2 regions of the Paraglaciecola sp. 2405UD69-4 genome follow, and region 2 is predicted to be linked to the other one. Evidence: riboswitches for the same ligand, from Rfam matches in the RefSeq annotation. Region 2 holds a riboswitch; the other holds the start of a gene.

Region 1 (4,442 bases), on a different contig from region 2:
ACATCGGGCTTTTCCATCATAGACAGAAACTGACGAGCATAAGCCGATAAAGATTCGACATATCGTCTTTGGCCTTCGGCGTATAGAGTATCAAATGCCAAAGAAGACTTTCCTGAACCAGACAAACCTGTAATGACTGTTAGTTTATCTCTAGGGATATCTAAATTTATATTCTTCAGATTATGAGTTCGAGCCCCACGTACTTCTATTCTATCCATTAGTTACCAGATGCGCCGTAAAAGAAGAAGTATTACACAATCTGCCATCTAGCTCTATGTTGATTATGCCAATGACATAAGTTAATTATAGAAACCATACATCGGACAAATAACAAACAATAGTAACCGCTGTACACTTAACTGGTTCAATCATGTTTCCCCGTCTATAAGTACACAGCGCACCTAGGCTTAATATTTTATTCTTGGCCTAATAGCCCCAACTTAGCAAAATTAATTGCACGCTAAGTTGGGCAAGGTGAATTAAAAATCCATCACATTATGGGCCTGTTGGTTTTAGTCAATAGGCCTATATAATTGTGCTCCTTGTGCCTTAAACTCTGCAGATTTTTCAGCCATAGCAGACTGAATGTCAGCGTTACTTAAGCCACTTCTATCAGCAGCCAGTCGAGAAGCATCTTGCTCAACCTGAATATTTTGTTTTGCAGCATACTCTCTCACTTCCTGCGTAATCTTCATTGAACAAAATTTAGGTCCACACATAGAGCAAAAGTGCGCGACTTTTGCAGACTCTTGGGGCAAGCTTTCGTCATGATAGGCCCTAGCGGTATCAGGGTCTAACCCTAGGTTATATTGATCCTCCCATCTAAATTCAAAACGCGCTTTAGATAAAGCATTATCACGAATTTGCGCCCCAACATGCCCTTTAGCTACATCTGCTGCATGGGCTGCTATTTTGTATGCTATCAACCCTTGCTTTACATCTTCTTTATTGGGCAAACCCAAGTGCTCTTTGGGTGTGACATAGCACAACATAGCGACTCCGTGCCAAGCTATCATGGCAGCGCCAATACCTGAGGTAAAATGATCATAACCAGGTGCAATATCTGTGGTTTGCGGCCCTAATGTGTAAAAAGGTGCCTCATTGCAAATATCCAACTGTTTATCAATATTTTCCTTAATCAACTGCATGGGAATGTGGCCAGGCCCTTCGATAATAGTTTGAACATCATACTGCCAAGCTATTTTCACCAGCTCGCCTAATGTTTCTAATTCAGCAAATTGGGCTTGATCATTGGCATCCGCAATACAACCTGGACGCATACCATCTCCTAAAGACAGGGAAACATCATAGGCAGCACACAGTTCACAAATTTCTTTAAAGTGTTCATATAAAAAGCTCTCTTTGTGATGGAACAAACACCACTTGGCCATAATAGAGCCGCCTCTAGACACTATTCCAGTGAGGCGTTTGGCTGTCATAGGTACATAGCGAAGTAACACCCCCGCATGTATAGTAAAGTAATCAACTCCCTGCTCAGCTTGCTCAATTAAGGTGTCTCGAAACACCTCCCATGTTAAATCCTCAGCAACACCATTTACCTTCTCTAGAGCTTGGTAAATAGGAACCGTACCAATAGGCACAGGGGAGTTACGGACAATCCATTCTCGGGTTTCATGTATATAGCGACCGGTAGATAAATCCATTACTGTATCGGCCCCCCAACGCGTTGACCACACTAGCTTTTCTACCTCTTCTTCAATTGATGAGGTTACGGCTGAGTTACCAATATTGGCATTTACTTTTACTAAAAAGTTACGGCCTATAATCATAGGCTCTGCTTCTGGGTGATTAATATTTACGGGGATAATTGCTCGCCCCCGGGCCACTTCATCGCGTACAAATTCTGCAGTGATTGGCTGGCTTACCTTAGCTCCGAAAGCTTGGCCGGGCGCTTTTTGTGTTAACACTTGGTCACTCACTTGCTCGCGGGCCATATTTTCTCGAATAGCTATGTATTCCATTTCGGGGGTAATCATGCCTTGTTTGGCATAATACATTTGAGTCACGCGTTTCCCTGCTTTTGCCTTTAGAGGTTTATCTAAAGAATCAAAACGTAGGTGGTCTAAACCATCATCTGCCATACGCTGTTGGGTATAACGTGAACTAGCATGGGCTAGCTGCTCGACATCGTTACGTTGCATTATCCAATCACGCCGCAGTTTATTTAGTCCCTGACGTACATTGATGTTGGCATGTGGATCAGAATAAGGTCCGGCACAGTCATAGACCATGATATCTGGGTTTTTCTCTTTAATGGGCGCTGTTTCAGTTCCTCCTAAAATAGTATCTGTTTGCGAAATAGCTCGCATACCTACTTCTATATTATGAAGCTTTCCTTTTAAGTAAACCTTACTGGAGTTTGGGTGTAAAAGAGGTTTGAGGGTATCTATAAATTGTTGTGCATGGGCACGAGTTTGACGACGGTTTGACATTAGCAATCTCACATAGTGTTAATAAAAGTGTAGTTTGCTTGTCTGGAGAGTAGGTGTTGAAAAGCGCCAACAAAGTGCTGTTACCATTTATGTTTAAAATGATAAGGCAATACTCTGTTAGGCAATATTGTTCAAAAATATGCACATGTTAAATAAACATATTCAATCACATTACGCTTGTTTCCTTCGCGAGTTCTAACTCGATCAGGTTCAACGGATCCCGAATTAACGGTCTCAGCTTATGATTTTTAACTTAATAACAATCAATAGCACTCCGACAAGAGCGCGCATTATAGGCAAACAAAACCCATAGATACAAGGTGTAATCAGGGAATAAAATCAACCATATAAATTATCGTTACTCGTTGATAAGAGGTGAAACTAAGAGCAAGTGAACTTTGGTGGCTATGTTTACAGCGAATTGTGCGGCATTTATATAATTAAAAGCCTATTGGAAATAAGCCTGAGGTAATAAGCAAGGCTAACTTTGCTAGCTAAAAAGCCATAAAGTAAAGCCAAGTAAGATTAAGGCCTAGCAGTAGTGCCAATAAGTACGCATGTAAAGCGTACTTATTGGCCCAATTAAGAGCTAGTGGTCTTCAGCTATACCCAACCAAACAACGGCCGCTGGAGTAAAGTCTAAACTAATTTCTTCGGATACCTGCATATCATCAAGAGACAAACTCAATACCTGCTGTGAAACTGGATTAGTTATAAATAAAACCTCTTCATGTTGTGAAGCCGTCATTGCAAACGACTCACCCTCTTCAAGTTCAGCAGCGCTGGCATTCGCTACATCAATTTTTTGAGAGAACTCCCAATGCACATCTCCGTCTTCATCATGCTCTTCAAGTAAAGTCACATATCCTAGGTTATCCAAAATAGCCAAGTACTCTCCTTCATAAGAGAACCCATAAGCTACTGGACTCGCACCTTCTGATGCTTGCCAATCTATCAGCCCCATACTTTGAGAAGTGGGTGAAATAGAAACAAGAATAGCACCCACACCGTCGTGTGAAGAAGCTACTCCAACGAAGGCCTCATTGTGTTCATGGCCATACATACTGCCAACTCGGACACCATCAAGCACATCAATATTTTCTATAAAACTACTACTAAATACTTCATCGTCTTCAAGTAATAGAAGTACGCCGTCACCACACCCAAACGCTACAGCCGTTTCATTTTGCGCTGCTCCGTGGAGGTCCGCACACTCACCGTCAAAACTCTGCTCTAGTTCATATTCATCATCATGCAAATGATAAACTGCAACGCTATCTGGCAGTATAGTGGCGGCAGATAGGGTCTCTGCGTCATCTCGCCTGACTGATGTAATTAACATGTCACCACGAGGCTCAGCGACACCGTGCATATTAATAGTAAAATCTAGGGTAGGCACATCAGTGATTTCACTAGCAATTTGGGTATCTGTCACTACTTGCACTGCTGACGGAATACCTAAGTCTGCATCGCCATCATAAAACACTGCTAATTGCCCATCGTGAGTTATGACATGAGTCGGGCTACTACCTATTAAGGTAAAATCGGAAAAAGCTGGGTCTTGCTCGTAGTCATGTAAATGCTCTACATGGTCTTCACGCCATAATCCACCATCAAGAAACTCTGTTAAGTCGTTACTTCTGTTATTTATAACTGCATAACGGTAACCAGCAGAAGCACTTAGACTACTGCCCTCAAAGGTACTTGAAAAAGAGTCTAAAGATTCATTGGTATCTAAATCAAACACTGTAAATAAGTCAGATGCAGCATCGCTTACCACTAAGCGCCCCTCTGATTCAATCTCATACTCAGAATCATGATCGTGATCATCTTCATCTTCTGTTATTTCAATTGACTCTAGTTCAACAATATCGGTTGTAGCGTCACCACAGCCTGTTAGCAATAATGCGCTAGCAATAGCACTTAGAAAAAATATACGTTTCATTTATAAGTTCCTTTTTAGAAGTAACCACGTACACCAAAAGCCAA
Region 2 (4,442 bases):
GACTTGTATGGGTAAGAAAAACGCTGTCAGACTTATTATCGTGACTAAAAGAGTAATAAAAATCATCTTTAGCATCGAATTCAATTAACCAATTAATACTCTCTGTTATTTCCCAGTTTACGCCAGCATTAACGTGATAGGTGGGAGCATGAGCTTGTTCTCGGCCATCGATATTAGAACCATCTTGGCGGGTGATATTACTAATCTCAGTTTTTAAGTATCCAATATTAGCAAAAGCACTTAGGTCATCAGAAAAAATATAATTGATAATTGCTTCAACCCCGTAATTTTTACCATCTGTAGAGTTCTCATAAAAATCAACGAATGATTGCTCGTTAACAATAGAGTTTTTATATTGAACGTCATCTCGTTTTTGGTAAAAAGTACTGAAGTCAACAGTTAGAGTACCCTCTTGGTTGGTACCTTTGATTCCAAACTCAATACCAATAAGAGACTCTGCATCAAAAATAGCGTTATCTAAAATAGTCTGTCTAAAATCAGCGACGTCTTCATCGTCCACCTTACTTAAAGACTGTCCATTGACCCCACCCATTTTATAGCTACGTAATAAGCTGAGGTATAACATGCTATTGTCGCCAACATTTTGGTGATAGCTGATTTCTGCTCCCCAATCAGAGTGATCGATTGATTCATCTGTAGAATAAGAATCGCTATAGTCTAGGGTTTGTGATGCAAGGCGTAGGCTACTCGTTATCCACTGAGAGTCAGATATAAGATATTTATATTGACCAAACAAAGCTAAATCAAGACGGTCGACCTGACTCTCAAAAGGATTTTCCAACCAAGTATATTCACGAGTTAAATCTTCTGACCTATCAGAAAAATAACCACCAACCACCCAAGTGTTACCTTCGCTGTTTTTACTACTTAGTTTTACTTCTAAATTGCTGTCGTTACGGTCTCTCAAATAGTGATCGGTAGAAGAGTATTCCCAACCTGGAGCTATACCAACATAACTCCAATCTTCATCATAACCATAACCTAAATCGGCTTGCATCAGACTTGCTTGAACTTTCAAGTCGGCAAAATCTAATCCTTTATAGTCAACAAGTAGACCTAGAGCTTCACTTTTTTGAGTATCGAAACCAGGCTCGTCTGACAAGGTAGTTCGGTCTCTATTAAGTGAAAAAGCATCATAGCCATTGTCAACATCAATTAAATGCACAACTGTCTTTATGTTTAGTTCCTTATTAACTTCCCAGTTTAGCTTTCCCCTTACCGTTAATTCATCAATGTTATTTGTATCTTCTCTGTCTAACCAAATGTTATCAATGAAGCCATCGCTGGTATTTTGGTGAACGGAAAGACGATAATTAACTGAGTCACTAACCGCACCACCTACAGCGGCTCCAAGGTTCCAACTTCCATAATTGGCGACACCAAACTGTGTGTCAAAACTGGTTTCGTCATTGGCATCATTACTGATAACATTAATCATTCCCGCTAGGCCATCAGCGCCAAAGCGAGCACTATTAGGGCCCTTAAATATTTCTACTTGGGCAATATCAAAAGTACTTGCACCTGCTAGTAACCCTGAATAATTAATTCCGTCGACTAAGTAACCTACTGAAGGGTTTACAGGATCCGTAAACTGACTACGCTCACCTATTCCTCGAATTTGTACAAACCGCCCTCTGCTTGCGCCACTGGCAAAATTAACATTGGCAGCTCGATTTAGAATATCTTCAAGATGTTGTGCTTGACGGGCTGTAATGGCTGCTTCATCCAGTATAGAAATACTAGTAGCCATCTTAGATAAAGGTGTACTTACTAAGGCACCTTGAACTGTTATAACTTCTACGTTTTCTTCAACGGTTTGAGCCGATACAAGAGTGTTAACTAAAAAATAGCTAACTAAGGTCGCTAAGGGCTTTTTACTAAACTTCATTTAGGAGGATCTCTTCAGAATTGATTGAAAAGATCCGGCTTTACGGCACGTAAATGGGAATAATTATGTCTTACCATTCCTACGCCGGTATTATCCGGATCAGGTGTAAGGGTCATGAGTTTGCACTCAAATCTCAGCCGTATTTGGCCCCCCTTGGTGTAAAGCAACAAGTTCTAAACTCGTTGCTATGAGAGCACATAGTGTAACAGTGCCATGCTGATTAGCAATAAAAGTTAAGATATGTGAAAGAGCAAAAAGATATTTAGTAAGTTACTTTTACTTTAACTAATTTGTTCTTGGAGAAAAACGAGTTTTCCTGTGTAAACCAAACTTCATCGTTACTAGTTATACAAACACCTTCCACTTGTCCATATCCTTCTAAGTTAAAGTACTTAACAAGATTTAAATTTTCATCCAATATGGTCATAAAAGGCGAAAAAAATCCCAGCCCCCAAACCTTATATCCAACTAAAACAAACTGTTTACGCTTGGTATCATAATCCCCTCCAGTAATGACACCTGGTAAACCATTCACTTCAAAAGCAGGTTTTATAACTTGCTCATCAGTAGTTTTGTCTAACTTATAGATAAATAGCGTTCCAGTATCCCAACTTTTCGAAAATAAATATAAGTTACTACCATGGTTAACCATGGCTTCAGCATCAAAATCATGGGCTAAATATTTATTATCATTGGTTATGTTATTCGAATAACTAAACTCGACCGTCTCTATAACTTGCGCCTCACCAGTTCTAGTTACTTTTTGGATCTTTAATTTTTTTCTATTGCCTCTGTTATTACCGATATCTCCTATATACAAGTAATTTTCGTCACCGGTTATTGCTTCCCAATCTTTATTTTTAATATCTAGGGAGCGGCTGCTAACTATGATTCCTTTATTATCTATTTCATATATAACAGCCTGGTTTCCCGAGTCGTTTAGCGTAAAGGCTGTGTCATTACTGGAGCAAAATAGCGCAGATGACTCTTTTAATTCAGCTGGCAGGTCATACTCTTCGATAAGAGTATAATTCTCATCTTGTGCTGCACTTACTTCATTTAAAACTAATAGAAAAACTAGCGACGTTAACAATATTTTATAAACCAGTTTCAAGTATTCATCCATTTAATATATGTAGTTAAAATCAACAAGCAGCGTAACCTGATTTACGGTTAAAGTATTAACTTTCTAACAAACTATCTGTCTTTCCATGGGGTTTAGGCAACCTAGTTTCAGCGTCTAAACTTACAAATACTATATCATCAGCCATACATATGGTCTTTTTAGTAATTTTATTTCTCACTAGGCATGTAATAGTGATAGACGTTCTCCCCACTCTCTTAGTTTCAAGTCCAAACTCTACAACATCTCCTTGCATTGCAGGCGACTCAAAACTAATTTCTCCAATATGTTTAGTTACTAGAACGTTAGTTTCCAATTGGCAAATTGCATAAATAGCCGCTTCTTCATCAATCCATTCTAACGCCCTCCCCCCAAACAAAGAGTTTGCATAATTTAGATCATTGGGCATGACCAACCTTCTAGATAAAAAGCGCATTCGTATTCCTCATTTATTTTGCTTACACTATCTCAATTACGATAGAGAAAGAATCCTAATTAAGTGAACTCACCTAGTCAATTAAGTATTTGGTTTAAAAGCCGAAATAACAAACCTTGCCATAGACAATTATTAGTAATTAGCGGTGATAGAGACTGGGTAAACGAGTGTGTAGACTCCTTAACTGAATTAGTTGACGAAAACTCATTATTCGTAGGGAAAAAGCAATCTAACGCCGACACCATTAATATCAAAGACTATCAAAGTAAATTAGGGCAAGAGTACAACCATTTAATCCTAGACTGTTTTGAAGGCTTCAGAGCAAACGCTGCAATAGCCTTAAGTGGTACGATTAAAGCAAATGGGGTAATGATCCTATTATGTCCGCAGTTTTCAGACTGGATAACATATCCTGATCCTGAAAATGCTAACCGTATTTCTTTCGGTTATAACCGCTTAGATTTACAAAATAACTTCTACAACTATTTGTCTTCTAGTTTTGTAAATAGCCAAGACGTAGCTATTTTAACTGAAGAGTCATTTCAATCTCCTATTTGTTATTTAGGCGATACAATTACTGAAAATAGATACGCAGAACAAGAAGAAGCCATACAACTTATATGTAAACATGCACTTGGAAGAGCCCATAGGCCACTTCTTGTAACTGCTGACCGAGGGCGAGGCAAGTCATCAGCACTTGGCATAGCTGCCGCTAGCATGATGATCGATAAAAACTTAATTATATGGGTAACAGCTCCTTTAAAAACGAATACTATACAAATATTCAACCATGCCCAAAAGCGACTTCCCAACGGTCATCAATCCAATAACTACTCCCTAAATATCAATAATAGTTCCCTTAGCTTCAAAGCTATAGATGAAGTGCTGTCGAAGAGCGAGCTACCGGATGTGCTATTTTTAGATGAAGCCGCTGCCATACCAATACCTATTTTAATCAAGCTATTAGAAAAATT

What was found. Region 2 has a riboswitch for thiamine pyrophosphate ahead of ACMUMK_RS10100 (TonB-dependent receptor). Riboswitches for the same ligand answer to the same signal wherever they lie in the genome.
Region 1: it holds a riboswitch for thiamine pyrophosphate, as region 2 does, so the genes downstream of both, thiC (phosphomethylpyrimidine synthase ThiC) here and ACMUMK_RS10100 (TonB-dependent receptor) in region 2, are expected to answer to the same signal.

Annotation. Positions count from the first base shown of each region.
Region 1 is NZ_JBLIXM010000004.1:223,365-227,806, reverse strand. It holds gene uvrA (excinuclease ABC subunit UvrA) at 1-218, opposite strand, end outside; gene thiC (phosphomethylpyrimidine synthase ThiC) at 513-2,453, opposite strand; TPP riboswitch at 2,618-2,740, opposite strand; gene ACMUMK_RS14970 (5-methyltetrahydrofolate--homocysteine methyltransferase) at 3,043-4,398, opposite strand; gene ACMUMK_RS14965 (TonB-dependent receptor) at 4,413-4,442, opposite strand, start outside.
Region 2 is NZ_JBLIXM010000002.1:836,343-840,784, forward strand. It holds gene ACMUMK_RS10100 (TonB-dependent receptor) at 1-1,909, opposite strand, end outside; TPP riboswitch at 1,969-2,073, opposite strand; gene ACMUMK_RS10105 (hypothetical protein) at 2,172-3,023, opposite strand; gene ACMUMK_RS10110 (acyl-CoA thioesterase) at 3,091-3,468, opposite strand; gene ACMUMK_RS10115 (tRNA(Met) cytidine acetyltransferase TmcA) at 3,532-4,442, shown strand, end outside.